3 regions of the Dactylosporangium sp. NBC_01737 genome follow, and region 2 is predicted to be linked to each of the others. Evidence: riboswitches for the same ligand, from Rfam matches in the RefSeq annotation. Region 2 holds a riboswitch; each other region holds the start of a gene.
The links. Region 2 has a riboswitch for cobalamin ahead of cobN (cobaltochelatase subunit CobN). Riboswitches for the same ligand answer to the same signal wherever they lie in the genome.
Positions count from the first base shown of each region.

Region 1: it holds a riboswitch for cobalamin, as region 2 does, so the genes downstream of both, bluB (5,6-dimethylbenzimidazole synthase) here and cobN (cobaltochelatase subunit CobN) in region 2, are expected to answer to the same signal.
Region 3: it holds a riboswitch for cobalamin, as region 2 does, so the genes downstream of both, OHA72_RS39875 (ribonucleoside-diphosphate reductase subunit alpha) here and cobN (cobaltochelatase subunit CobN) in region 2, are expected to answer to the same signal.

Region 1 is NZ_CP109153.1:12,616,618-12,625,985, forward strand. It holds gene OHA72_RS58100 (hypothetical protein) at 1-987, opposite strand, end outside; gene OHA72_RS58105 (hypothetical protein) at 1,083-1,223, opposite strand; gene bluB (5,6-dimethylbenzimidazole synthase) at 1,336-1,956, opposite strand; cobalamin riboswitch at 1,997-2,201, opposite strand; gene OHA72_RS58115 (metallophosphoesterase) at 2,212-2,931, opposite strand; gene OHA72_RS58120 (MBL fold metallo-hydrolase) at 2,941-3,681, opposite strand; gene OHA72_RS58125 (GlxA family transcriptional regulator) at 3,753-4,706, shown strand; gene OHA72_RS58130 (Uma2 family endonuclease) at 4,844-5,362, shown strand; gene OHA72_RS58135 (quinone oxidoreductase family protein) at 5,355-6,308, opposite strand; gene OHA72_RS58140 (dienelactone hydrolase family protein) at 6,319-6,984, opposite strand; gene OHA72_RS58145 (beta-class carbonic anhydrase) at 7,044-7,544, opposite strand; gene OHA72_RS58150 (HAD family hydrolase) at 7,730-8,275, shown strand; gene OHA72_RS58155 (HAD family hydrolase) at 8,224-8,430, shown strand; gene OHA72_RS58160 (helix-turn-helix domain-containing protein) at 8,401-9,240, opposite strand.
Region 2 is NZ_CP109153.1:12,858,330-12,867,697, reverse strand. It holds gene OHA72_RS59390 (NAD-dependent epimerase/dehydratase family protein) at 1-443, shown strand, start outside; gene OHA72_RS59385 (ThuA domain-containing protein) at 440-1,057, shown strand; gene OHA72_RS59380 (Gfo/Idh/MocA family protein) at 1,042-2,139, shown strand; gene cobN (cobaltochelatase subunit CobN) at 2,152-5,706, opposite strand; cobalamin riboswitch at 5,746-5,931, opposite strand; gene OHA72_RS59370 (ferredoxin-like domain-containing protein) at 5,977-7,164, shown strand; gene OHA72_RS59365 (precorrin-8X methylmutase) at 7,161-7,787, shown strand; gene OHA72_RS59360 (precorrin-2 C(20)-methyltransferase) at 7,784-9,304, shown strand; gene OHA72_RS59355 (hypothetical protein) at 9,295-9,368, opposite strand, start outside.
Region 3 is NZ_CP109153.1:8,770,129-8,779,496, reverse strand. It holds gene OHA72_RS39880 (ribonucleotide-diphosphate reductase subunit beta) at 1-714, opposite strand, end outside; gene OHA72_RS39875 (ribonucleoside-diphosphate reductase subunit alpha) at 705-3,014, opposite strand; cobalamin riboswitch at 3,209-3,431, opposite strand; gene OHA72_RS39870 (permease prefix domain 1-containing protein) at 3,548-4,915, opposite strand; gene OHA72_RS39865 (PadR family transcriptional regulator) at 4,912-5,271, opposite strand; gene OHA72_RS39860 (PadR family transcriptional regulator) at 5,390-5,734, shown strand; gene OHA72_RS39855 (hypothetical protein) at 5,731-6,882, shown strand; gene OHA72_RS39850 (bifunctional 4-hydroxy-2-oxoglutarate aldolase/2-dehydro-3-deoxy-phosphogluconate aldolase) at 6,952-7,539, opposite strand; gene OHA72_RS39845 (glycoside hydrolase) at 7,536-8,975, opposite strand; gene OHA72_RS39840 (SDR family NAD(P)-dependent oxidoreductase) at 8,975-9,368, opposite strand, start outside.

The DNA.
Region 1 (9,368 bases), 240 kb from region 2:
CACGGCGAGCATGGCGGCGTAGCCGATGGCGTACAGGGGTGCGTACCAGCGGGCCACGGCACGGTCGCGCGGATCCCAGCGGGTCTCGTCGGCGAGCCGGTCGGTGCGCCCGAGCAGCCGCCACATCCGGTTGTGCAGCAGTTCACGGGCGGTGGCGTGCAGGTCGACGCAGCCCAGGACGGTGGTGATGAGGTGGTACACGTCGGTGCGCAGGAAGAAGTACAGCTGCGCGAGGATGCCGAGCAGGGACATGAACGCGACGGCGAGGCAGGCGCGGCCCGCGACCGGGATGGTGCCGTCCGGCTGCCGGGTCAGCCACGCCACGACGGTGAGCGCCGAGGCCGTGAGCACGTCGGCGATCACACCGGCGAGGATCGGCAGGTACCGCTGCCGCCGCGGGACGACGACGAGCCCGTCGAGTTTCGTCTCGGCCACGAGAAAGTAGAGCCGGTGGCCCAGGTGCATCGAGGAGTGCAGGCCGAGCCGGCGCCCGGCGAGCATGTGGAACAGCTCGTGCAGCACGACGAACGGCAGCTGCCCGAACAGGATGGTCAGCTCGACGACTAGCAGGTAGTCGGTGAAGAACACGTTGCCGCGGGTGGGCGCGAGCCGCGGGTCGGCGACGCAGGCCGCGACGGCGGCGGCGACGAGCGCGGCGTAGCAGGCCCAGGCGACCGGTGAGAACAGGGCCGCGCCGAGGCGCTGCCAGCGCGGCGGGGCGGCCCGCTCCCCCGCGCCGTCGGGGCTCAGGAAGTCCAGGTCCCGCAGGGTGTCGAGGAACTCGTCGATGTCGACGGGTTCGCCGTAGCGGTCGGTGTACCAGGCGGCGGCGTCCTGCGGCGGGCGGCCTCCGGCGACCTCCCGGAGCAGTGCGGCACCGTCGGGCGGAAACACGCCGTAGGAGTCGCAGTCGGTGCGGCCGACGACGACCCGGTCGCCCTCGTCGAGGTACCGCAGGTCGTGCAGCGCCACTGAACCGGTCGGCATGCCAGATCTCCTCTGCTGGTGGGACCCCGGCCGGGGGTGAGGGTGGGTTGCGCCCCCGGCCGGGTGTCCCGCGGTGTCGGCCTACCGGTGTGTCGTCAGCCCAGGAACTCGGCGCAGCAGCACATGCCGTAGCAGTAGTTGTTGCAGAGCCTGGTCAGCCGCACCGCGCCCGCCTTGCGGACCACGATCTTCTTCATCTCGGTGCTGGTGCCGGTTTCCGTGGTGGCCTGTGCCATTGGGATTCGCCTCCTCAGACGATGGGTGGATCACGTTGCGTAATGAGAATGGCACGCAGCGTAACTATCGTGGAGTCACCCGGATGACACTTCGGCCCTGCCTAGCCGACAGCTACCAGCGGTCGTGATGCAGCGCCTCGACCAGCGGAATCCTGCTACGCCAGCCGTGCCGTTCGAGGTCCGGCACCGCCTCCAGGTGCGTCACCGGGCCGAGGCACAGCCACGCGACGGGGCGGATGCCGTCGGGGATGCCGAGCAGGTCACGGACGAACGGCTCGCGGTAGAACGACACCCAGCCCACGCCGAGACCCTCGGCGGTGGCCGCCAGCCACAGGTTCTGGATGGCGAGGCAGACCGAGTACAGGCCGGCGTCGGCGATCGCGTGCCGGCCGAGCACCGCCGGACCGCCGCGACCGGCGTCGTAGGTGACGACCACGGACAGGGTCGACTCCAGTACACCGTCGATCTTGATGCGGGCGAACGTCCCGGCGGCCGCACCGTCCAGGGTGGCGGCGAACGTGTCCCGCTCCTGCCGCACGTGGTCGTGGAACGCGCCGCGCAGGCCGGGATCACGCACGAGGACGAAGTCCCACGGCTGCGACAGCCCGACGCTGGGCGCCGCGTGGGCCGCGCCGAGCACGCGGTCGAGGACCTCGGCGGGGATCGGCGCCCCGGTGAACTGGCCGCGCACGTCGCGGCGGCGGTGCACGACGTCATACAGGTCGGTGCTCATGTGGGCAGGCTCCCGCTGCTCAGGCCGGCCCCGGCGCGGGGCGGGCGGTGAACGCGAGGCCGGTCTTCGGACTCTCGGATCAACGCCTGACCGTCCGCCTTCCCAGCCCGCAGGCCAGTGACCGCACACGTTGTCGCGCGTGCATGGACGGCAGCTCCCCGATCACCGCGGCGGGCCCGTGCCGGATTCACACCGGCTTCCCGATTCTCCCCGGTCGCCCGGGGCACCTCGCATCAGTTCATGCCGCCGGTGAGCTTAGACGCACAGCCGGAAGTGTGTCGTGAGGCGGCCGTCCCGCAGGAGGTGGAACGCGAGCGCCGGCGGCGCCTCCGGCCGGTCCGGTGGCTCCCAGGGCAGCAGCATCGTGGACTCGACGCCCGGTGCGGCCAGGACCGGCACGCCCGCGAACGTGCTCACCGCGGCGCTGTGGACGTGGCCGCAGAGGACGGCGACCACGTCCGGGTGCCGGCCGAGGACCTCGGCGAGCCGGCCCGCGCCGAGCTGGCGGACCTGGTCCGCGGCGGGCTTGCCGACCGGCACCGGCGGATGGTGGCAGCACACGAACGCGGGCGTGCCGGCGGTCGCCGCGAGGGTGCGGTCGAGCCAGTCGAGGGTGTCGTCGTCCAGCCGGCCCTCGGCATGCCCCGGGACGCTGGAGTCGCACAGCGCGAACACGGTCCCGGCGACGGTCTCGACCCGGTTCACGGGACCGGTCGCCGGCGCCTCGTCGAGGAGTTCGCCACGGAACACGGACCGGTCGTCGTGGTTGCCCGGCAGCGCCAGCACCGGCACGCCGAGCTGCTGGAGCTTGCCGAACAGCGCGTACTCGGCGGCCAGGCCGTGATCGGCGACGTCGCCGGTCACCACGATCGCGTCGAGCGGGCGCTGCAGGCCGCCCAGGTAGGCGACGACCCGATCGAGGCGGTCCGGCGGCTCCGATCCGATGTGGAGGTCGCTGAGGTGGGCGATGAGCACCCCATCCGGTTACCCCAGCAGCGCCGCGCTACCCGCGGCTTCGAACGCGGCGCGCACGTCGTCGGGGCCCTCGGTGAAGTGGGCCCAGCTGTCGACGTGGACGGGCAGGACCGTCTTCGCGCCGAGGAGGCGGGCCGCCTCGAGCATGCCGGCGGCGCCGAGGGTCAGGTCGGCGTCGCCGAGCAGGACGGTGCGGGCCTTGCCGCCGAACAGGATCGCGACGTCGACGGCCGGGAAGCGGTCGGCGATCCGCGCCACGACATCCAGGGAGGCGTTGTCGCCGCTGACGTAGACGGTGGGCAGGTCGTCGCCGTGCAGGACGAAGCCGGTGACCGGGCCGGTGAGGTGCTCGGTGCCGTCGGGGCCGTGCTGCGCGGGCACGGCGGTGACCCGCACGAGGCCGCCGCCACCGGGCCGGGGCAGGTGCACCTCGGTCCACGGCGGCAGGCCGACCGCGGGGCCGCCCAGCCGGGCGGCCGCTGCCGGAGTGCTGAGGATCAGGGGTACCGACGCCGCGAAGGCCCGACCGGAGTGGTCGAGGTTGTCAGGGTGCTGGTCGTGGGACAGCAGCACGACGTCGACGGTGCCGGCGTCCGCCGGGGTGCCGGACGCGGCCGCCGTCTTGGTCAGCACCCGGTTGCCGAGGGGGTAGTCACCGGGCGGGTCGAACGTCGGGTCGGTCATGAACGTGACGCCGCCGACGGTGAACACCGCGGTCGGGCCGCCGAACCGGCGGATCTGGAAGGTCATGCACCCCACTCTCCTGCCTTCCGGCCGCCACCAGGAGTGGCCGGAACGCCATCCCCCGATACGATCAAGCCATGAACCGCGCGCGCACGACAGTCGGGGTGCTCATCGGCGACGGCGCCCCGATGCTGGAGGTCGCGGTCGCGCCGCGGGTGTTCAGCGTCGTCGGCGCCGGCTTTGCGGTGCGCACCGCAGGGGAGCATCCCGGCCCGCTGTCGACGACCGCGGGCATCTCGATCAGCGCCCCGCACGGCCTCGACGACCTCGATGCGGCCGGCGTCGTCATCGTGCCCGGCTGGCGGCCGCCGGGTGGCGCCCCGGTCGCCCCGGGCATCCTCGACCGGCTCCGCCGCGCCCACGACGAGGGTGCCACCGTCGTCGGTCTGTGCCTGGGCGCGTTCGTCCTCGCCGAGGCCGGGCTGCTCGACGGGCGGCGGGCCACCACGCACTGGAAGCACCTGCCCACGTTCGCCGCCAGGTTCCCGGCCGTCGAGGTGGTCGACGACGTGCTCTACGTCGACGAGGGCACGGTCGTGACCAGCGCCGGCAGCGCCGCCGGCCTCGACGCGTGCCTGCACCTGCTGCGCCGCGACCACGGCCCCGACGTGGCCAACACCGCCGCCCGCGCCCTCGTCGTGGCGCCGCAGCGGGCCGGCGGGCAGGCGCAGTTCATCGAGCGCCCGGTCCCCCAACTCCGCGCCGGCGACGCGGTCGGCGACGCGATGCGCCACGCGCTGGAGCGCCTGGAGGACGTCACGCTCGACGTGGATCGCCTGGCCGCGGCGGTACACCTGAGCCGCCGCACGTTCGATCGTCGCTTCCGGGAGACGACGGGCTCCTCGCCGCTGCGGTGGCTGCTGCAGCAGCGGGTGCTGCGCGCCCAGCACGTGCTGTCCACCACGGACCTGGACATCGACGCGGTCGCCCGCGCCTGCGGTTTCACCGACGGCGTCGCCCTGCGCCCGCACTTCCGCCGCCTCGTCGGTGTCCCGCCGCAGTCCTACCGCGCGAGCTTCCGCGCCTCCTGACGCGGGAGCTCCGGGCGCCTTTGCGATTCCACTGACATGGTCTTATGCTCATATTCAATTCGACGCCGGTCAGGCGTCGTTATGCTTCGAGAGTGGACAGGAGGAGCGACATGAGCCCAGCGGCTATCGCTGCCCACATGCCGGCCACCATCAGTCTCGACGACGTCGCAGCCATGGCGGATGCGGATGAGCGCCACCGCTATGAGCTGAGCCGAGAAGGGGTGTTGTCCATCATGCCGCCGGCCGGCCCGGAGCATGCGCTGGTCGTGGCCAGGATCATGCACTGGTTCTTCGCCAACGGATTCGGGGCCGAGCAGGTCACCGCGGACTGCGGCATCGACGTCGGCGGCGGGCGCCAGCCGGACCTGACGGTCTGGGCCAAGGGGATGCCGCCCCGCCCGGCCCGGTCAAGTTACGCGGGCCGTGACGGCCTGCTCCTGGCCATCGAGGTGATGTCATCCGACAGTGAGATCATCGACCGGGTGGTCAAACGCGACGAGTATGCGGCCGCAGGCATCCCCCGCTACTGGATCGTCGAGCGCGACACGGCAACGACCGTGCACGCTCTGACCCTGGTGCACGGCGAGTTCGTGGCGGAGCGCGAGCCCCTGCCCCTCGCCTGGTTTCTCAACGGGCCGGTGCCCGAGCTCAGTTGACGGTGAGGACGAGCTTGCCGGTGGTGCGGCGGGCGAGCAGGTCCTCGTGCGCCCGGCGGGCGTCCTCCAGCGGATAGGCGGGGCCGACCTGCGGGCGCAGGACGCCGGTCGCGGTCAGGTGCAGCAGTTGGGCAAGCGGGCCGTGGAAGGCGTCGGGGCGGGTGAGGACGGGGCGGAGCCAGAAGCCGGCGACCGCGATGCTGCGGGTGGCCAGGTCGGCGGGCTCGACGGGTGGGCGGCCGCCGCGGGAGGCGTCGCCGTAGGTGACGAGGCGGCCGAGCGGGGCGAGGGCCGCCAGGGCGGCGGTGAACGTGGGGCCGCCGGTGGACTCCAGGACGATGTCGACGCCGGCGCCGCCGTTGGCGGCCAGGACGCGGTCGGTGTAGCCGTCGGGGTCGCTGTCCACGGTGGCGTCGGCGCCGAGGGACGCCGCCAGGTCGCGTTTCGCGGGGCTGGAGGCGGCGGCGATGATCCGGCCGGCGCCGAGGTGGCGGGCGAGTTGCACGGCGAGGGTGCCGACGCCGCCGGCGGCCGCGTTGACCACGACCGTGTCGCCGGGGCGCAGGGCGGCGCTGCCGTGCAGCAGGTGCCACGCGGTGAGGCCCTGCACCAGCAGCGCGAGGGCCGGGCCGTCTGCGACGGCGTCCGGCACGTCGACGGTGTCCACTGTGGACACGGCGGCGCGGGCGGCGTAGCCGCCGCCGGCGAAGGTGAGCGCGGCGACCCGGCGGCCGTCCGGGGCGCGGCCGACGACCTCGGTGCCGGGGATGAAGGGCAGGGCCTGGCCGCCGCTGTACGTGCCTGCCGTGCGGGACGTGTCGGCGTAGTTGATCCCGGCCGTGCTCACGTCGACGAGCACCTGCCCGGGGCCTGCAACGGGGTCGGGGACGTCGGCGGGCACGAGGACTTCCGGACCGCCGAAACGGTCGCAGCGGATGGCGCGCATGATCCCAACCCTACGACGTGATCAGCTCCACGATCCGCCGCCAGGCGTCGGTCGCCGGGTCGGGGCGGAACGTGGGCGGGCCGGGCAGCAGAAAGGCGTGCGGCGTGCCGGGGTACACGACGATCTCGTGCCGCACGCCGGCGTCGCGCAGGGCCGCGCCGACGGTGGCGACGTCGGCGGCCGGCACCACGTGGTCGTCGGCGCCGACGAGGAACAGCAACCGGCCGGTGATCGCGGGCGTCAGGGTCACCGTCGGCGCCGGGCGGCTCAGCGCGATCTGCGGGCCGGTGAGCCAGCCCGGGTACAGCACCGCGGTCGCCGCCAGGCCCAGGCGGGCCGCCGCGAGGTAGGCGACGTGCCCGCCCATGCTCAGCCCGACCATGCTGACGCGGGCCGGGTCGCCGCCCAGGACGTCCACCGCCCCGGCGACGTCACGGACCACCTCGTCGCGGTCCAGGGCGTGCAGCAGCTCGAAGCCGCGGGCCCGCCCCGCGTCGTCCTGGGCGAGCTCGATGCCGGGTGCGGTGCGGTGGTACAGGTCGGGCACGGCGACCAGGCAGCCGGCCGCGGCGAGCCGGTCGGCGAACGCACGGACGGGCGCGTCGACGCCGAAGAGCTGATGGCCGACGACGACCCTGTGCCGCGCCGCGCCGGTCGGCGGCCGTGCGATGTACATGCCGGCCACGCTAACGACCAGGGCACGGCGGCGACCAATAGCCGCGTCGATGGCCGCGATCAGTCCTCGGATGGCACCTCGCGGAGCTTGCCGGTGGCGACGTCGTAGACGAAGCCGCGGACGGACTCCTTGCGCGGGATGAACGGGTCGTCGAGGATGCGGCGGACCGACTGGCGCACGTCGTCGTCGAGGTCGGTGAACGCCTCCGCGGACCACGGCGGCTTGATGCCGACCTCGGCCTGGATGCCGGCCTTGAACTCGTCGTCGGTGAAGGTGAGCATGCCGCAGTCGGTGTGGTGGATGAGGACGATCTCGCGGGTGCCGAGCAGTCGCTGGCTGATCGCGAGGCTGCGCAGCTCGTCGGCGGTGATGACGCCGCCGGCGTTGCGGATCACGTGGGCGTCGCCCTCGGCCAGGCCGAGGAGGCCGTAGGGGTTGAGCCGGGCGTCCATGCACGCGACGACGGCGATCTGCTTCGCGGGCGGCAGCGGCAGGTCGCCATTGGTGAAGCCGGCGGCGTAGCGCTCGGCGTTGGAGAGCAGCTCATCGGTGACGGTCATGCCCGTACCATAAACCCATTACTCATATCGGAGTAGTGGTCTACTTGCTCAAACCCGATCCAGCGAGGAGACCCGGTCCAGCGTGGAGAACAGCAGGGTGCGATGGTCAGCGACACCCGCCGATCGTATGCCTATATTTCCCATCGGAAATAGCGTCATAGACGTCACCCGTATGATCCGCACCCGTGACGGTGCAGGGGGTTCTGCTCGACCTGGACGGCACGCTGCTGGACCACGAGGCGGCGGTGACGACGGCGCTGCTGCGGTGGCTTCCCACCGTAGGGGTCGAGCCGGCCGGGCCGGCCCTGGCCCTGTGGCGCACGGTGCAGGAGCGGCACCTGAGGGACTGGCGGGCTGGACGGATCACGTTCCAGCAGCAGCGCCGCCGCCGGGTCCGGGACTTCCTGGTCGCGGTCGACCGGCCCACCGGCGACGACGATCGGCTCGACCTGCTGTTCGCCGGGTTTCTGCGGGGGTACGAGCAGTCCTGGGCGCCTTACACCGACGCCGCACCGGCGCTGGAGGCGTTGCGCCGGGCCGGGCTGCGCACGGCGGTGCTGACCAACGGCATCGAGGAGCAGCAGACCGCCAAGCTGGCCAGGATCGGGCTGCTCGACCGGGCCGGGCCGGGCCGGTCTACACCGCGGAAGCGCTGGGGCTGTTCAAGCCCGACCCGGCCGTGTTCGCCGAGGCGTGCCGGCGGTGGGGCCTGCCACCCGCCGCCGTGGTGAGCGTCGGCGACCGGCACGACCTGGACGTGGTGGCGGCGCGGGCCGCCGGGCTGCACGCCGTGCACCTGGACCGCGACGGCGCCGGGCCGCTCGACGAGCCGCACCGGGTCGCGTCGCTGACCGAGCTACCGGGGTGCCTGCACGCGTTCGGCTGAGGGCGCCGACGCGGAGGCGAGCAGCGCCAGCTTGTCCGCGTCGGCCGAGCCTGCATCGGGGTGGTAGACGACGAGCATGATGCCGTCGGTGCTGCCGACCAGGAGCTTCTCCCGGTTCAGGCGGATCTCGCCGACCTGCGGGTGGTTGAAGGGGATCACCGCGCCGACCCGAGGGCGCACGTCGTGGCGGGCCCACAGCCGCCGGAACAGCGGGCTGGCCAGGGACAGCTCGCCGACCAGCTCGATGCAGCGCGGATCGTCGGTGCCGGTGGCCTGGCGGAAACCGGCGACCAGGCCGGCCGCGGCCAGCTCGAAGTCGGGGAACAGGGCCTGCTCGGCCGGGTCGAGGAACACGTCCCGCAGCCGGTTGCCGCCCCGGACGAGGCGCGGCGAGAGGGCCGTGGCGAGGGGGTTGGCGGCCAGGACGTCGAGGTACCGCCCCTCGATGAACGCGGGCAGCGGGAGCATCGCGACGAACTTGGCGGTGCTGGGCGGGACGGCCTCCTTCCGCGGGCGTGGCCGGCGGCGGGACTTCGCGGCGGCGAGGCCGAGCAGGTACGCCGTGGTGTCCTCGTCGAGGCGCAGGACCCGGGCGAGGGACTCGAGCACCTGCACCGACGGGCTGCGGTCCCGCCCGCGCTCCAGGCGCAGGTAGTAGTCGGCGCTGATGCCGGCCAGCATCGCGACCTCCTCGCGGCGCAGGCCCGGCGTGCGCCGCACCCCCACGACGGGGACGCCCGCCTCCTCGGGGGTGACGAGCTCCCGGCGGGCGCACAGGAACGCGCCCAGCAGGTTCGGCTCCTCGCTCATGCCGTCACCTCCGCTACGCTCCGGCGCCGGCCTGAGCCAACCCTGCACCCCTGACTCGCGATCTCTCCGCTACGCTCCGGACCGCTCATGCAGCCAACGGTAGGCCGCGCCGGGGCCCGGTGAGGGGG
Region 2 (9,368 bases):
ACCCGTACGTCGGCGACGACCCGTACGGGCTGTCCAAACAGGTCGGCGAGCTGGTGACGGCGACGGTCAGCAACCGGTTCGGGATCCCGGCCGTCAGCCTGCGCTTCCCGTTCATCGGCACCGGCGAGCGGCTGCGCCACCACCTCGCGCACGTCCAGGCCGACCTCGCCGGCAGCCGGGGCGGCCTGTGGAGCTGGATCGACACGCGGGACGCCGTGGACGCGGTCGTCGCCGGGCTGACCCGGCGGCTGCACGGCCACGCCGTCGTCAACGTCGCCGCGCCCGACACCGTCGCGCCGGTGCCGACGGCCGAGCTGCTCAGGCGGTACCATCCCGGGACCCTCGTCACCGAGCCAATGAAGGACTTTGCCGTGCCGGTCTCCACCCGCCTGAGCCGCGAACTGCTCGGCTTCGTCCCGGTCCACGCCTGGCGGCAGCCGTGAGCGTCGTCCTGATGGTCCGCGGCGGGTGGGAGGGGCACTCCCCGGTGGCGGTGACCGACCGCTACGCCGGCAAGCTCCGCGACCGGGGGCACGAGGTCGTCACCTCGGAGACGCTCGACACGTATCTCGACGCCGACCTGCTGCGCCGCGCCGACCTGATCGTGCAGTGCTGGACGATGGGCACCATCACCGCCGAGCAGCTCGCCGGGCTGACCGGGGCGGTGCGGGCCGGCACGGGCTTCGGCGGCTGGCACGGCGGGATGATCGACGCGTTCCGCGCCTCCCCGGACTACCAGCGCATGACCGGCGGCCAGTTCGTGCACCACCCGCCGCAGTTCGTGACCTACGACGTCACGCCGGTGTCCGAGCACCCGGTGGTCGCGGGGACGGGCCCGTTCACGGTCCACACCGAGCTGTACACCGTGCACGTCGACCCGGCGATCGAGGTGCATGCGGTCGCCGACGTCGACGGCGTCGCCATGCCGGTGGTGTGGACCACCCGGTTCGGCGCCGGCCGGGTCTTCATCACCACCGTCGGGCACGAGCTGAAGGACCTCGAGGTCCCCGAGCACGACGAGATCATCATGCGGGGGCTGGCATGGGCAACGCGCTGAACGTCGGCATCATCGGCGCCGGGAAGATCAGCGGTGCCTACGCCACGACGTTCGACCGGCTGTCGACCGTGACCCTGACCAGCGTCGCCGACCTCGACGCCGGCCGCGCCGCAACCCTGGCCGCGCAATATCCAGGAGCGCGGGCCGAGACGCCGGACGAGCTGCTCGCCGCCGACGACGTCGACGTGGTGCTGAACCTCACCGTCCCGCAGGCGCACACCGCCGTGACACTGGCCGCCATCGCGTCCGGCAAGCACGTGTACGTCGAGAAGCCGCTCACCGCCACCACCGCCGAGGCGCGCACCGTCCTCGCCGCCGCGGCGCGGGCCGGCCGCGTCGTCGCCTGCGCCCCGGACACCGTGCTCGGCACCGGCGTGCAGACCGCCCGGGCCAGCGTCGCCGCCGGCGACATCGGCACCCCGATCGCCGCGTCGGCGTTCATGGTCACCCCGGGCCACGAGCGCTGGCACCCGGCGCCGGAGTTCTACTACCAGCCGGGCGGCGGCCCCATCCTCGACATGGGCCCGTACTACCTCACGGCCCTGGTGACGCTGCTGGGCCCGGTCCGGCGGGTGACCGGCCTGTCGTTGACGCCGCGCCCGACCCGCACGATCGGCGACGGGCCGCGCGCCGGCACGGTCTTCCCGGTGCACGTCGCCACCCACGTGACCGGCGTGCTCGAACACGCCTCGGGCGCCCTGACGACGCTGATGATGAGCTTCGACGTCTGGGAGGCCAGGCTGCCCCGGATCGAGGTGTACGGCACCGAGGGCACCCTGAGCCTGCCCGACCCGAACGGCTTCGACGGCCCGGTCCGCCTGTTCGCCCCCGGCGGCGACTGGGCCGAGATCCCCGAGCGGGCCGGCTACCGCAACGCCTCCCGCGGCTGCGGCGTCGCCGACCTGGGCCGGGCGCTGCGGACGGGCACACCGCCCCGCGCGAGCGGGGAGCTGGCGTTCCACGTCCTCGACGTCATGGAATGCCTCCTGGCCGCCGCGGGCACCGGCACCGCCGTCGAGGTCGCCAGCACCTGTCAGATCCCCGCCCCGGTCCCGTTCGGCGCCGACCCTGACGACCAGTGACGCGACGGTGCCTTAGTTACCCTCTTCGAGGTCGCCTTCGGTTTCCAGGTACACCTGGCGCAGGGCGTCCAGCGTCGCCTCCTCGGGATGCTCCCAGAGGTTGCGGTCGGCGGCCTCCAGGAGGCGTTCGGTGATGCCGTGCAGGGCCCACGGGTTGGACTCGTCGAGGAACTTGCGGTTCTCGGGGTCGAAGACGTAGGCCTCGGCGAGCTTCTCGTACATCCAGTCCGCGACCACGCCGGCGGTGGCGTCGAAGCCGAACAGGTAGTCGACGGTGGCGGCGAGCTCGAAGGCGCCCTTGTAGCCGTGGCGGCGCATCGCGGCGAGCCAGCGGGGGTTGACCACGCGGGCGCGGAAGACGCGGGCGGTCTCCTCGCTCAGCGTGCGGGTGCGCACGGCGTCGGGGTTGGTGCTGTCGCCGACGTACGCGGCCGGGGCCCGGCCTGTGAGCGCGCGGACGGTGGCGATCATGCCGCCGTGGTACTGGAAGTAGTCGTCGGAGTCGGCGATGTCGTGTTCGCGGGTGTCGGTGTTCTTGACCGCGACGCTGATGCGCTTGTAGGCGCCCTCCATGTCGCCGCGGGCGGGGAGGCCGTCGAGGCCGCGGCCGTAGGCGTAGCCGCCCCAGACGGCGTAGACCTCGGCGAGGTCGGCGTCGTCGCGCCAGTTACGGCTGTCGATGAGGGGCAGGATGCCGGCGCCGTACGCGCCCGGCTTCGAGCCGAAGACGCGCAGCGTGGAGCGCCGGGCGTCGCCGTGCAGCGCGAGGTCCGCGGTGACGTGGGCGCGCACGTAGTTGTCCTCGTCGGACTCCGGCAGGCTCGCGACCAGCTGCACGGCGTCGTCGAGCAGCGCCACGACGTGCGGGAACGCGTCGCGGAAGAAGCCGCTGATGCGCATGGTGACGTCGATGCGGGGGCGGCCCAGCTCCGTGAGGTCGACGGGGGAGAGGTCGACGACCCGGCGGGACGCGTCGTCCCACACGGGGCGGACGCCGAGCAGGGCCAGGGCCTCGGCGATGTCGTCGCCGGCGGTCCGCATGGCGCTGGTGCCCCACATCGACAACCCGACCGACCGCGGCCAGGCACCGTGGTCGGCGCGGTAGCGGGCGAGCAGCGAGTCGGCCATCGCCTGACCGGTCTCCCAGGCGAGCCGGCTCGGGATGGCCTTGGGGTCCACGGAGTAGAAGTTGCGGCCGGTCGGCAGGACGTTGATGAGGCCGCGCAGCGGCGAGCCGCTCGGGCCGGCCGGGACGTAGCCGCCGTCCAGGGCGTGCAGCACCATCGTCAGCTCGTCCGTGGTGCGCGCCAGCCGGGGCACGATCTCCCGTGCCGCGAACTCCAGCACCCGTACCACATCCGGCGAATCCGAAATATCCGAGATGTCGGACGTTGGCCAGCCTCGCGACTCCATCTCGGCGACCAGCGCGCGGGCCTGCGTCTCCGCCTCGTCGACCGACACGCGACCCGAGTCGCCTTCGGTCAGGCCGAGGGCCTCACGCAGACCGGGCAGCGCGGCCACGGTGCCGCCCCACATCTGCCTGGCCCGCAGCATCGCCAGGACCAGGTCGACGCGGGCCTCACCCGACGGCGCCACCCCGAGCACGTGCAGCCCGTCGCGGATCTGCACGTCCTTGATCTCGCACAGCCAGCCGTCGATGTGCAGGATCAGCTCGTCGAAGCCGTCCTCGCCGGGCCGGTCGGCCAGGCCCAGGTCGTGGTCGAGGCGGGCGGCCTGGATCAGCGTCCAGATCTGGGCGCGGATCGCGGGCAGCTTCGCCGGGTCGAGGGCCGCGATCGTCGCGTGCTCGTCGAGGAGTTGCTCGAGGCGGGCGATGTCACCGTAGGAGTCCGCGCGCGCCATCGGCGGGATCAGGTGGTCGACGAGGGTCGCGTGCGCCCGGCGCTTCGCCTGGGTGCCCTCGCCGGGGTCGTTGACCAGGAACGGGTAGATCAGCGGCAGGTTGCCCAGCGCCGCGTCGGCGCCGCAGGACGCGGACAGCCCGACGGTCTTGCCGGGCAGCCATTCGAGGTTGCCGTGCTTGCCGACGTGCACGACCGCGTGCGCGCCGAACTCGTCGGCGAGCCACCGGTACGCGGCCAGGTAGTGGTGGCTGGGCGGCAGGTCGGGGTCGTGGTAGATCGCGACGGGGTTCTCCCCGAACCCGCGCGGCGGCTGCACCATGACCACCACGTTGTCCTCGCGCAGCGCGGCGAGCACGATCTCGCCGTCCGGGTCGCGGGACGTGTCGACGAACAGCTCGCCGGGCGCGGGGCCCCAGTGCCGCTCCATCGAGGCGCGCAGGTCGGCCGGCAGCGTGGCGAACCAGGCCTTGTAGCGGCCGGCGGAGATCCTGATCGGGTTGCCCCGCAGCTGGTCCTCGGTGAGCCAGTTGACATCCTGCCCACCGGCGGCGATGAGCGTGTGCATGAGCGCGTCGCCGTCCTTCGGGAAGCCGTCCGCGCCCTGATACCCCTGTGCGTGCATCGCGTCGAGGAGCCGGACCACGCTCGCGGGCGTGTCGAGGCCGACGGCGTTGCCGATCCGGGCGTGTTTCGTCGGGTATGCGCTGAGCATCACCACGACCTTGCGCTGCGCGGCGGGCAGGTGCCGCAGCCGGGCGTGCCCGACGGCGATCCCGGCGACCCGGCCGGCCCGCTCGGGGTCGGCGACATAGACGGTCAGCCCGTCGGCGTCGACCTCCTTGAACGAGAACGGCACCGTGATGATCCGGCCGTCGAACTCGGGGATCGCGACCTGCGTGGCGGTGTCCAGCGGCGACAGGCCGTCGTCGTTGGCGTCCCAGGTGTCGCGGGCGCTGGTCAGGCACAGCCCCTGCAGGATCGGCACGTCGAGCGCGGCCAGTGCGCCGACGTCCCACGCCTCGTCCTCGCCGCCGGCCTGCGCGTCGGCGGGGCGGGTGCCGCCCGCGGCGAGGACGGTGACGATGAGCGCGTCGGCCTGCCGCAGCGTGTCGAGCAGCTCCGCCGGGGCGGTGCGCAGCGACGACGCGAACACGGGCAGCGCCCGGCCGCCGGCGTCCTCGATCGCCTCGCAGAGCGTCTCCACGAACGCGGTGTTGCCGGCGAGGTGGTGCGCCCGGTAGTAGATGACCGCGACCGTCGGGCCGTCAGCTTTTGCGGGGCGCTCCAGCGGCCCCCAGGTCGGGGTCGTCGCCGGGGGCGCGAACCCGTGCCCGGTCAGCAGGATCGTGTCGGACAGGAAGTTGTGCAGCTCACCCAGGTTGGCCGGGCCGCCCTCGGTGAAGTACTTGTGCGCGTCCGCGGCGACCCCGGCGGGCACCGTCGAGTGCGACATCAGCTCGGCGTCGGGCAGCTGCTCGCCGCCGAGCAGGACCACGGGCAGGGGCAGCCGCAGCAGCGTGTCGAAGCCCTCCTGCCAGTCGCGGTAGCCCCCCAGGAACCGCACGACGACCAGGTCGGCGCCCTCGGCCAGGGCCGGCAGGTCCTCCACGGCGGTGCGGGACGGGTTGGCCAGCCGGAACGCGGCGCCGCTCGCGCGGGCGCTGAGCAGGTCGGTGTCGGACGTCGACAGGAGCAGGATCACGCCAGGGTCCTCCCTCGGGGTCCGCGCCCCAAGTCGGTCGGGAAAGGTCCGGCGTCGGAGAGTCTCCTGGCTCCCGGATCGGCGCTCGCCTCCGGCCTTCCCGGGTGTGTCACCCGGTGGCCGTCGTCGGAGGTCCACTCCCCGGTCACAGTGGCGGGACCGCGCCGGATTGACACCGGCTTCCTCCACACGTCGCCGTACAGCACCGCCAACTCTCCTGGACAGCGCTGTCTTGAGTCAAGCGAGGTGCTGCGCAGTAGTATCCGGCCCGTGCAGGCTGCCAGTGGACGCGACGCTCCGGACCGGTGCCCGGGCGCCGTGCAGGTCCATGCGGCGGCCGACGGTGGCCTGGCCCGGGTCCGGCTGCCCGGCGGCAGGCTGGGCGTGGACGCGCTCGCCGTGCTCCGCCGCGCGGCGCTCGACCTCGGCGACCCGGCGCTGGAGCTGACGTCTCGGGGAAACATCCAGGTCAGGGCGCTGCGGCCGGGTGCGGAGGTGGAGCTGGCCGCGCGGCTGTCCGGCGTGGGGCTGCTGCCGTCGGACACGCACGAGCGGGTCCGCAACATCATCGCCAGCCCGCTCAGCGGCCGCGACGGCCTCGGCGCGCTGGACGTGCGGCCGGTGGTGGCCGCGTACGACGCCCTGCTGTGCGCCGACCCCGCCCTGGCCGCACTTCCCGGCCGGTTCCTGGTCACCGTCGACGACGGGCGCGGCGACGTGACCGCGCTCGGCGGCGACGTGGGCCTGCACGGCGACCGCCTCACCCTGGCCGGCACGATGACGTCCTGCGGCGGGGACGACCCGGCCGACCTGCTGATCCGGGCCACCAGGGCGTTCCTGGCCGAGCGGGCCGAGCAGGGCGGCACGGCGTGGCGCCTGGCGGAGCTGACCGACGGCCCGGCGCGGGTCGCGGCGCGGCTCGGCGCCTCCTGCGGCCTTGGGGCCGTCCACGACGGCGCCGGCCCGGGGCTCGTCCACCGCGGTGCCGGCCCGGGGCTCGTCCACCGCGGCGCCGGCCCGGTGGTCGGGTGGACGCCGCAGACCGGCGGGCTGGCCGCGCTGACCGTCGTCGTCCCCCTCGGGCTGCTCACCCAGGCACAGTCCGCGGCGCTCGTGGAAGCCGCGCCGGGGGAGATCATCGTCACGCCGTGGCGGACCGTCGTCGTGCCGGACGTGTCCGTCGCACAAGCTGGACCCGTCGAGGCACTGTTGACGGCGGCGGGGCTCGGCACCGACCCCGCCTCCCCGTGGGCCGGGGTCACCGCGTGCGCCGGCCGGCCCGGCTGCGCCAAGGCCCTCGCCGACGTGCGGGCCGACGCCCGCGCGGCCGTCGAGGCGGGCACGGTGCCGGGGGACCTGCCCGTGCACTGGGTCGGCTGCGAACGGCGCTGCGGCGCACCGAAGGGAAGGCACGTGGAGATGCTCGCGACCGCCGACGGCTACCTGGTGGTCTCGTGACCGCGTACGACTACGTCAAGGACGGCGCGGAGATCTACCGGCGGTCGTTCGCGACGATCCGGGCCGAGGCCGACCTGTCCGGCCTGCCCGCGGACGTCGCCCAGGTCACCGTCCGCATGATCCACGCGTGCGGGATGGTGGACCTGGCCGCCGACGTCGGCTACAGCCACGATGTGGTCCGCCTCGCCCGCGCGGCGTTGCGCGACGGCGCCCCGATCCTCTGCGACGCGCAGATGGTCGCCTCCGGCGTGACCCGGGCGAGACTGCCCCGCGACAACGAGGTCCTGTGCACCCTGCGCGACCCCCGGGTGCCGGCGCTCGCCGCCGAGCTCGGCACGACCCGCAGCGCCGCCGCCCTCGAACTGTGGGGCGAGCGCCTCGCCGGCGCCGTCGTCGCGGTCGGCAACGCGCCGACGGCGCTGTTCCGGCTCCTGGAGATGATCGAGGCGGGCGCGCCGCGACCGGCGGCGGTGCTCGGCATCCCCGTCGGGTTCATCGGCGCGGCCGAGTCGAAGGCGGCCCTGGCGGCGTCGGACCTGCCGCACCTGGTCGTGCACGGCCGCCGTGGCGGCAGCGCGATGACGGCCGCCGCCGTCAACGCGATCGCGGACGAGAAGGAATGACCACAGTGGACGGTGCAGGGGTGACGGGGCGGCTGTACGGCGTAGGTCTCGGACCGGGCGACCCGGAGCTGATGACGGTGAAGGCGGCCCGGCTCGTCACCGCCGCGCCCGTGGTCGCGTTCCACAGCGCCCGCCACGGACGCAGCATCGCGAGGTCGATCGCGGCGCCGTACCTGCGCGAAGGCCAGATCGAGGAGGCCCTGGTCTATCCGGTCACCACCGAGGAGATCGGCGACTACCGCACGGTCATCGAGGAGCACTACGACGCGTGGGCGGCCCGGCTCGCCGCGCACCTCGACGCGGGCCGCGACGTGGTCGTGCTCTGCGAGGGCGACCCGTTCTTCTACGGCTCCTACATGCACATGCACAAGCGGCTGGCGCACCGGTACCCGACCGAGGTCGTGCCGGGCGTCACCTCCGTCGCCGGCGCGTCGGCGGTGCTGGGCCGGCCGCTCGTCGAGCGCGACGAGATCCTCACCGTGCTGCCCGGCACCCTGCCGGCGGACGTCCTCGCCGAGCGCCTCGCGGCCACCGACTCGGCCGCCGTCATGAAGCTGGGCCGCACGTTCGGCACCGTCCGCGACGCCCTGGAGCGGGCCGGCCGGCTGCAGGACGCCTGGTACGTCGAGCGCGCCACCACCGACCGGGAACGCGTCGCGCCGCTGTCCACAGTGGACCCCGCCGACGTGCCGTACTTCTCCCTGGCGCTGCTGCCGAGCCGGGTCCACGAGAAGACCGCCTCGGCGCTGCGGGCCGCGGCCCCGGCCGACGCCACCGGCGAGGTCGTCGTCGTCGGGCTCGGGCCCGCCGGCCGGGACTGGCTCACGCCGGAGGCCCACGCCGCGGTCGAGGCCGCCGAGGACCTCGTCGGCTACGGCCCGTACCTGGCCCGGATCCCGGCGAACCCGCGGCAGCGCCGGCACGCCTCCGACAACAAGGTCGAGGCGGAGCGGGCCGAGTTCGCGCTGGCACTGGCCAAGGACGGCCGCCGCGTCGCCGTCGTGTCCTCCGGCGACCCGGGCGTGTTCGCGATGGCCGCCGCGGTCCTGGAGGTCGCCGCCGAACCCCGCTGGAAGGACGTCCCCGTCCGGGTCCTGCCCGGGTTGACCGCGGCGCAGGCGGTGGCGAGCCGGGTCGGCGCGCCCCTCGGCCACGACTTCTGCGTGCTGTCGCTGTCGGACCGGCTGAAGCCGTGGGACGTGATCGCGGCCCGCCTCGAGGCCGCCGCGGGCGCCGACCTCGTCATCGCCGTCTACAACCCCGGCTCGAAGAGCCGCACCTGGCAGGTCGAGGCGGCCAAGGAGGTGCTGCTGCGGCACCGGTCGGGGGACACCCCGGTGGTGCTGGGCCGCGACGTGGGCGGGCCGGGGGAGCGGGTCAGGGTCGTGCGCCTCGCCGACCTGGAGCCGTCCGAGGTGGACATGCGGACGCTGCTCATCATCGGCTCGTCGCAGACCCGCGCCCTGGACCGCGGCGACGGGGTCCCCGTGGTGTTCACCCCGCGCCGCTACCCCTGACCGGCGGGCGCCTTCGTCAGGTACAGCTCCAGGATCTCCGGCAGCGCCGCGACCCCCGGCCCGC
Region 3 (9,368 bases), 4.1 Mb from region 2:
CGCGGCCAGCTCGTGGTCGAACAGGCCGGGCTCCTCGGCGCGGACGACGGCGATGACGTCGAACGCGAACGCCATGTACATCGACTCGTCGCGGAACACCCAGTTGGTGCCGGACGCGAGTCCGTGCAGCAGGCCGCGGGAACGCAGGAAGTACACGTAGGCGAAGGCGCCGTAGAAGAACAGGCCCTCGATGCATGCGGCGAAGCAGATGAGGTTGAGCAGGAACGCCCGCCGGTCGTCGCGGGTCGTCAGCTCCCGCAGCTCGCCGAGCGAGTCGATCCAGTGGAAGCAGAACTCCGCCTTGCGGCGGATCGAGGGGATGTTCTCGACCGCCGCGAACGCCTCCGCCCGCGCCGTGTCGTCCGGCAGGTACGTGTCGAGCAGGTTCAGGTAGAACTGGACGTGCACGGCCTCCTCGAACAGCTGCCGGGACAGGTACAGCCGGCCCTCGGGCGAGTTGACGTGCTGGTACAGGTTGAGGACGAGGTTGTTGGCGACGATCGTGTCGCCGGTGGCGAAGAACGCGACGAGCCGGCTCACGAGGTGCCGCTCCGCCGGGGTGAGCTTCGCCAGGTCGGTGAGGTCGGTGTGCAGGTCGACCTCCTCGACCGTCCACGTGTTCTTGATGGCGTCACGGAACCGGTCGAAGAACTGCGGGTAGCGCATGGGCCGCAACGTCAGATCCATGCCGGGGTCCAAGAGGCTCACTGGCATGCCTCGCACGACTCGGGGTTCTCCAGCGAGCACGCCACGGCGTCTTCGGGGGGCGCCACCAGCGACACCGTCGCCTGCTGGATCCTCGTCGCGGGGCGGGACCGCAGGTAGTAGGTGGTCTTCAAGCCGGCCTTCCACGCGTACAGGTACATCGAGGAGAGCTTGCCGATGCTCGGCGCGCTCATGAACAGGTTCAGCGACTGGCTCTGGTCGATGTACGGCCCGCGGGCCGCGGCCAGGTCGATCAGCGCCCGCTGCGGCAGCTCCCACGCGGTGCGGAACAGCGCCCGGGTCTGCTCCGGCAGCGCCGCGATGCCCTGCACGGACCCGTCGGCGCGCTTGATCTCCTCCCGGATCTGCGCCGTCCACAGCCCGCGGGACTTCAGCTCCCGCACCAGCGCCGTGTTGATCTGCAGGAACTCCCCCGACAGGGTCTCGCGCTTGAACATGTTGGACACCTGCGGCTCGATGCACTCGTAGCAGCCGGCGATGGAGGCGATCGTGGCCGTCGGGGCGATCGCGATGAGCAGCGAGTTGCGCAGCCCGTGCAGGGCGATGCGTTGCCGTACCGCAGCCCACCGCGACTCCTGCGCCGGGGTGATGCCCCACAGGTCCGGTTGCAGGTCGCCGCGGGCGGCCCTGGTCAGCTGATACGCCGGGTGCGGCCCGTGCCGCTCGGCGAGCTCCGCGGAGGACTCCAGCGCCGTCAGGTAGATCTCCTCGGCGATGCGCGTCGACAGCTCCCGCGCCTCTGGCGCGTCGAACGGCAGCCGCAGCGCGAAGTACACGTCCTGCAGGCCCATGACGCCGAGGCCGACCGGCCGCCACCGCGGGTTGGACGCCGCCGCCTCCGCGCTCGGGTAGTAGTTGATGTCGATGACCCGGTCCAGGAACGTGACCGCGGTGCGGACCGTGGCCCGCAGCCGCTCCCAGTCCATGCCGTCGCCGGTCAGGTGCGCGGCGAGGTTGACTGAACCGAGGTTGCACACGGCGGTCTCGCCGTCGCTGGACACCTCGACGATCTCGGTGCACAGGTTCGACAGGTGCACGACCTCGCCGGGCGTGCCGGTCTGGTTGCTGAGCCGGTTCGACGGGTCCTTGAACGTCATCCAGCCGTTGCCGGTCTGCGCCAGGGTGCGCATCATCCTGCCGAACAGGTCGCGGGCCTTGACGGTCCGCACCGCCTTCCCCTCCTGCTCCGCTGCGCGGTACGCCTCGTCGAAGGCCGCCCCGTACAGGTCGGGCAGCTCCGGCGCCCCGGCCGGGTCGATGAGCGACCAGTCCGCGTCGGCCTCGACGCGGCGCATGAACTCGTCGGGGATCCAGTTGGCGAGGTTGAGGTTGTGGGTGCGCCGCGCGTCCTCGCCGGTGTTGTCCCGCAGTTCCAGGAACTCCTCGACGTCCGGGTGCCACGGCTCCAGGTACACGCAGGCCGCGCCCTTGCGCCGCCCGCCCTGGTTCACGGCGGCCACGGACGCGTCGAGGGTGCGCAGCCACGGCACGATGCCGTTGGACAGGCCGTTGGTGCCCCGGATCAGCGCGCCCCGCGACCGTACCCGCGACCACGAGATGCCGATCCCGCCCGCGAACTTCGACAGCTTCGCCACCTGCGCGTACCGGTCGTAGATCGAGTCGAGCTCGTCACGCGGCGAGTCGACGAGGAAGCACGACGACATCTGCGTGTGTGCCGTGCCGGAGTTGAACAGGGTCGGCGAGCTCGGCAGGTACGCCAGCGACGACATCAGCCGGTAGAACCCGATCGCCTCGGCGGGGGTGGTCGACAGCCCGCACGCGACCCGCAGCAGCCAGTACTGCGGCGTCTCCACCACCAGCCGCGTCGAAGGGTGCCGCAGCAGGTACCGGTCGGCGACGGTGCGCAGCCCGAAGTACTCGAACCGCAGGTCCGCGGTGAGGTCGACGGCGTCGTCGAGCTTGCGCGCGTTGACCGCCACGAACTGCGCGGTCCCGGCGCCGATCAGCCCCTCGGCGTGCCCGACCCGGATCGCCTGGCTGAACGACGCGATGCCCTGCCCGCGGACCTCCTTGTCGAGGTACGCCGCCAGCAGCCGCGCCGCGAGCCGCGAGTACTGCGGCTCCTCACCGATCATGTCCGCCGCCGTCTGGATCGACAGCCGGTCCAGTTCCGCGGTGGTCGCGCCGTCGTACAGGCCGCTGATGGTCTTCGTCGCCACCCGCAGCGGGTCGACGTCGTCGAGGTCGTCCGCCCACCGCCCGACCGCCCGCACGATCTTGTTCACGTCGACCGGCTCGGCCGCGCCGTTGCGCTTGCGGACCTGCATCTGCGCCCGTCGCTGGACCGGCGCATCCTGCGCGGTCGTCTGCGTGAGTGTCACCCTGGTGCTCCTCTTGCTCGTCTCCGGAAAGAGGCGAACGCGGGACACGCAGGCGGGGACGGCACGGCTCGCCTGGCGGTCCGGGCACGTCACAGCCGTCGGCCGTCCCACGCGGCCTCGGACCGCCGCACCCGGTCCTCCGGCGTGCGGCGCTGCTGGCAGGTCTTCGGACTCGCGGGCACGGTCACGGCGCTCGCCGCGAACCTCCTACCGGCCGTCACTTCCCAGGCCCGGATGGCCCAGTGTTCACTCGACGGCTTTCGTTCCTGCTCACCGCTGCGGGGCAGTCCCGGTCTCGCACCGGGTTCCCTCTTGCCTCGACCGGACTGGATACCCGGCCGAACCAGCTGCGCCACGGACTATATCTGGTGGCAACCGGGAACACGCACACCACATGTCGTGCCGGCGTGTCGCATCACGATCACCGGCCGCCGGGGGTCGCCGGCGGCCAGGATCGTCCCGTGGTCACGGGTTGGCGGTCAGGCGAAGTCGAACAGCGGCGGGAAGGCGAGCACGACGATCCACGCCCAGGCGGCGTAGACCGGCAGGTGGCGGGTCTGCCACAGCTCCAGGGCGGCGAACCTGCCCTGGCGGCGGATGAAACGCAGCAGGAGCAGTGCCGAGCCGGCCAGGTTGACCAGCAGGATCACGTTTTCGCCGAGGGCGGCGGCCTTGTTGGGGGTGGTGCCGAACTCCGTCACGCGGCCGGTGATCTCGATGAGCACCAGGAAGTCGATGGCGAGGGCACTGAGCACCAAGGCGAGCTGGAGCTTGTCGAAGCCGCCGGGCGGGGCGAGGGGGTCGCGGGCGGAGATGGAGTACAGCAGCAGGCCCAGGACCACGACCAGCAGCAGGTCGAACAGGATCAGGGCCTCGCGCTCGACGTCGATGCGGGAGGCGGTGACGCCGACGGCGATGAGGAACGCGAGCAGCACCGCCGTGAACAGCGGGGTGAACAGGCGGGTCAGGACGGGGGCGATGTTCTCCACCACGCTCTGCTTGGCCTCCACCAGCCAACCGGCGACGACGACCGTCGCCATGGCGCCGCACGGGATCAGCCAATGGCTGACGAACGTCTCGGGCTGCACGCCGATGGCCTCGAACGTGCCGAACATGAACGCGGTGAGGACGCCGCCGCCGAGGGCGATGAGGACGAAGTAGACGAACACCTCGCCGGTGAAGCGGATGAAGTCCATGTGTCGGCGGGTGGAGCGCCAGTCGTCGGCGACATACGCCAGGCCGACCACCAGCCACAGCGCGATGGGCAGGTGGATGGCGGTGATGACCAGCGACTGCGAGTCCCCGCCGAGCGGATAGACGTTGGCGGCGACGGCACCGAGCACGAACAGCGTGGCGACGACCGCAATCAGCGGGCGCGACGCCCGCCGGCGCCAGGCGAGGAACCCGGCCAGCCACGGCAGGGTGAACAGGGCGATGTTGGTCGCGTAGAACACGCCGTCGTCGTCGAGGTCCATGCCGAACAGCTCCGGCACCTTGAACGTCGCGGCGGCGCCGGCGGCGCAGCCGATCATCACCCACAGGGTGCGCCGGGAGCGGGTGTCGGCGGCGGGGGTGCCGGGCTCGCCGGTGAGGACCAGCTGCTTCCACAGCCGCTCGGAGTGCTCCCGGGCGAACTCGCGGGACAGCTCGTCGAGGCTGCCCATGCGCTTGACCGCGACGAGGAACGCCTCGTCCTCGCTGAGGCCGGCGGCGACGAGCTCGTCGACGGAGCCGCGCAGGTGGTCCTCGAGCTCGTCGGCGTCGGGCGTCTGCAGCTCGCGGCGGCGTTGCACGTATTGCCGCCATTGCCCGATCTGCGCCTCGAGGCCCTCGTCCGGTGTCGTCATGACGGGCCCTCCAATGGGATGCCGGTGAAGGGGGCGCGCCAGATCTCCTTGAGCGTGTCGACGACCGTGTCCCACTGGCGGCGCTGCTCGGCGAGCTCGGCGAGCCCCTGGTCGGTGACGCGGTAATACTTGCGGCGCCGCTCCCCCGCCACCGCGTGCCAGGTCGACTCGACGTGGCCGAGCCGCTCGAGGCGGTGCAGCAGCGGATAGAGCAGGCCTTCGGTCCAGTCCAGTTCGCCGCCGGAGAGCTCGTTGATGCGCTTGAGGATGGCGTACCCATAGCTCTCGCCCTCGGCGAGGATGCCGAGCACGAGCGGCGTGGCCGACGCGGCCACCAGGTCCTTGGCAACCTTCACGGACATCACACCCCTAGAAGTACGATGCATAGTACTTCTAGGTATCAAGCTCCGCAATGATCGACTGAAGTACCTATGGATTGCATATACCGATGGCCGGTATAGTGGCGGCATGGCGATGCACGAGCCGACGTTCTACATCCTGACCGCCCTCGCCGAGCGACCCCAGCACGGCTACGGGATCATGCAGACGGTGGCCCGGCTGTCCGGGGAGCGGGTGATGCTGCGGGCCGGCACGCTGTATGCGGCCCTGGACCGGCTCACCACCGAGGGCCTCCTTGCCGTGGACCGCGAGGAGGCGCTGCAGGGCCGGCTGCGCCGCTACTACCGGCTGACCGACGCCGGGTCCGCCGCGCTCGGCGCCGAGGTGGTGCGGATGCGCGCGGCCGCGTCGATGGCCGCGGCCCGCCTGCGCACCCACGAGGCCGGCGGGTTCGCCTTCGCGCCCGGCGGCGCGTCATGAACGACAACCCGAGGCTGGAGCGCGCCTACCGGTGGCTGCTCCTCGCGTACCCGCGCCGGTTCCGGCGGGACAAGGGCACGGAGATCCTCACGACGCTGCTCGACGCGGCCCCTCCCGACCGGCGCCGCCCAACGGCGTGGGATGCCGTCGATCTGCTCGCGGGCGGTGCCCGGGCGCGGTTCCTGCCGCCGCCCGGAGCGGCCGCCGCGGTCCTCGCCACCGTCGTGGCGCTGCTCATGGGGATCGGTGCCGCCGCCGCGGCAGGCTGGCTCGGCTGGCAGGCGTCGAGCACGATGCCGTCCGCGGCGGCGAGCGCCGCGACCGCGCAGGTGGTCTTCGGGCAGCCCGCGCAGGCACCCGTGGTCGACCCCGGCGACCCGCTGGACCTGGACTGGCTCGGCGTCCGCACGGCGCCGGGCGACGAGGGCAGCACCGGCCCGCCGCCCGCGCCCGGCGCGGTCCACCTGCGTCTGCGCACCGGCACGCAGGACGTCGCCGCCGTGCTGGCCGGCGCCCGGGAGCGGTTGGCAGCGGCCGGTTGGCGCACCGACCAGCCCACCGCCGACGGTGTGTTCTGGGCCTCGAAGGGCGACCAGATCGTGCGGGTCACGGCGCTGCTCGGGGACCGCGACCCCAACGGTGGCGGCTCGTGGAGCGTCGACGACCCGGTGTATCTCATCGTGAGCGTGCACCGCCCGGCACCCACCGCCGTCACGACCCTGGCTCTCGCGGGGCTGCTCGCGGGTGCCGTCGCCGGCTGGCTCCTGGCCGCCTGGGCGCTGCACGCCAGGGCCCGGCACCGTTCCCGGCTTCGCACCGCCACCATGATCCTCGGCCTGTCGTCGGTGACCCTCGGCGTCGTCACCGTGCTGCTGCCCACCGTCGCCGGCGTCCTGGGGCTCGCCGCCATCGACGGCTGGTCGCCGCACGACTCCCTCATCGCCGCGGCGGTGCTGCGCGGTGCGAGCATCATGGCGTCCGCGGCGGGGCTCGGCCTGGCCGGCACGGCGGTCCTCGCCGCGTTCGCGCCGGCGGTCGCGGTGCCCGCCGGTCCCCTGCCGCGCGCCAAGCATCCGGTTGTGTGGCTGGTCGCGCTGAGTCTCGTGGTCGCTCTCCTCGGCCTGTCGGGTCAGATCGTCATCACGTGACCGTCAGGCGCGCAGGACGTGACCGTCAGGCGCGCAGGACGTGACCGTCAGGCGCGCAGGACGTGACCGTCAGGCGCGCAGGACGTCGAGGAGGGCGGCGAGCCCGCCGTCGCGGGTCACGGCGCCGCCGGCGCCGACGGCCGCCGCGCCCGCGTCGAGGTGGTCGCGGGCGTTGTGCGCGCCGATGCCGCCGGTGGCGACGAAGCGCGCCTCGGGGAACGGGCCCCGCAGCTCCCGCAGCCAGCCCGGCCCGAGCGACCCCGCGGGGAAGGCCTTGAGCCAGCGACAGCCGGCCCGCAGCGCGTGGTGGACGTCGGTGGCGGTGGCGACGCCGGGCAGGTGCGGCAGCCCGGCATCGTGGCTGGCGCGGGCCACGTCGGCGTCGAACCCCGGAGCGACGGTGAACGCCGCCCCGGCCGCCGCCGCGATCGCGACCTGCTCGGTGCTGCGCACGGTGCCGGCGCCGACCGGCGCGCCACGGGACGCGAGGTCCCGCAGCACGCCGACGGCGTCACCGGTCTGGATGGGCACCTCGACGACGCCCAGGCCGCTGTCCCACACGGCGCCCGCCAGCTCCACGGCCCGCGCGAGGGGAACCCCACGCAGGATCGCCATCAGCGGGCGCCCCGCAAGCAGTTCGTCGAAGCCGAGGGTCACAGCCGCTCGATCCAGAACTGGACCGACGTCGGTGGCAGGGTGACGGTGAGCACCGGGCCGGTCTTGTCGGTCAGGTTGGTGTTGCGGGCGGTCGGCGTGTACTGCTGCCCCTGGAAGGACCGGACGCTGCCGGTGTCGACGGTGTACGTCACCGTGGACAGGCTGCGGTTCGTCATGGCGAAGACCAGCTTGCCCTGCGGGGTCTTCCACGCCATGATGCGCTGCTCGGTGCGCACCGTGCCCTCGTCGACCTGGTAGCGCACCGAGTTCCACGGCAGGTACTTCACGAACCCGTGGATGCCGTTGAAGTTGCGCGGGTTGTAGTCCCAGTGTCCCTTGGCGATGTTCGGGTACTTCGTGAAGTCGTCGTCGTCATAGGGCCGCCAGAAGCCGAGCGAGTAGCCGGAGGCCTCCGAGTTGTAGGTCGGCTTGAGCGCGTGCAGCCAGAACCAGGTCGGCGAGTTCTGGAACGTCATCCAGTTCATGATGGACTGCGCGGTGTTGACCATCTTCCAGTCGCTGGTCGGCACCTGGTACTCGAACTCGTTGCTGAACACCGGTTTGCCGGCGGCGTCGCTGGTGTAGTTGTTCTGCAGCTGGTCGTTGCTGTCGCTGCCGATGCGGTGGAACGACCAGCCGTCCACCTGGGACAGTGCGGTGGCGTCGGCGCGGATGAGGGCGCCGCCCCGCCCGCGCTGGCCGTTCTCGGCGTCGGCGTGGATGAAGATGCCGGGGAACTCGGCGCGGATCTTCGGGGCGATGGCCTTGAACGCCTTGTAGTACTGGTCGTTGCTGTAGCTGCAGCAGGAGTAGGCGACGTAGTTGATGCTGGGCTCGTTCTGCAGGCTGAACATCTTCACGGGCACGCCGTTGTCGCGCAGGTACGCAAGGTCCCGCACGATCGCGTCGCCGTACTGGTCGAGCCAGCCGGGGTCGGTGGAGGCGATCGTGCCGCCGACGTAGTTGCCGTTCGACTTCCAGCCGGGCGCAGGCGACCAGTACTCGGCCGACACGCCCTCGATCCCGGACTGGGCGATCAGTTCGGCGAGCTCCGCCATCTGGGTCGGCCAGCGGCCGATGATCTGCTGCTGCGTGCTGTCCAGGCCCCGCAGGTACAGGCCGAGGGCCAGCCGCAGGTAGCGGAAGCCCCGGTCGTCGCGGATCTTCAGCAGGTCGCGGTACATGCGGGTGCGCTCGGACGCGACCAGGTCGTGCGGGACGGACGTGGTCGCCGTCGGCAGGCCGTTGTTGCCGGAGCCGATCGAGTCGGACTGGATCTCGACGCCGAGGCCGAGGATCGTCTGGCGGGGCTGGTCGTGGCGGATGACGTAGTCGGACGCGGCGGCGGCGGACGGGCCCGGCCGGACGGCGGCGCCCACGAGGGCACCAGCCGTCCCGGCGGCGGCGGCCAGGGCGGTTCGGCGGGTGAGAGGCATCAGGACTCCTTTGGAGGGGCCTCCGTGAGCGGCGGGAGGCCGAGGCGGGCCCGGGGTCCGGGCCTGAGCAGGGCGGCGGGCTGGACGGCGGTGGCGCCGCCGTCCAGGACGATCTCGGTGCCGGTGAGCAGCGCGGCACCGGAGGAGACGGCGAACGCGACGGCGGCGGCGACGTCCGCCGGCTCGCCGGGGCGCTGGGTCTCGGCGAGCCGCGCGAGGTCGGCGGGGTCCGCGACGCGGGTGAGCGCGTCGGGGGTGCCGACCCAGCCGGGGCTGATGGTGAGGGCGCGGATGCCGTGCCGGCCGTACTCCACGGCGAGCTGGCGGGTGAAGGCGGCGAGCCCCGCCTTGGCGGCGGCGTAGGCGGGGTAGCCGGGTGCGAAGACGCGGCCG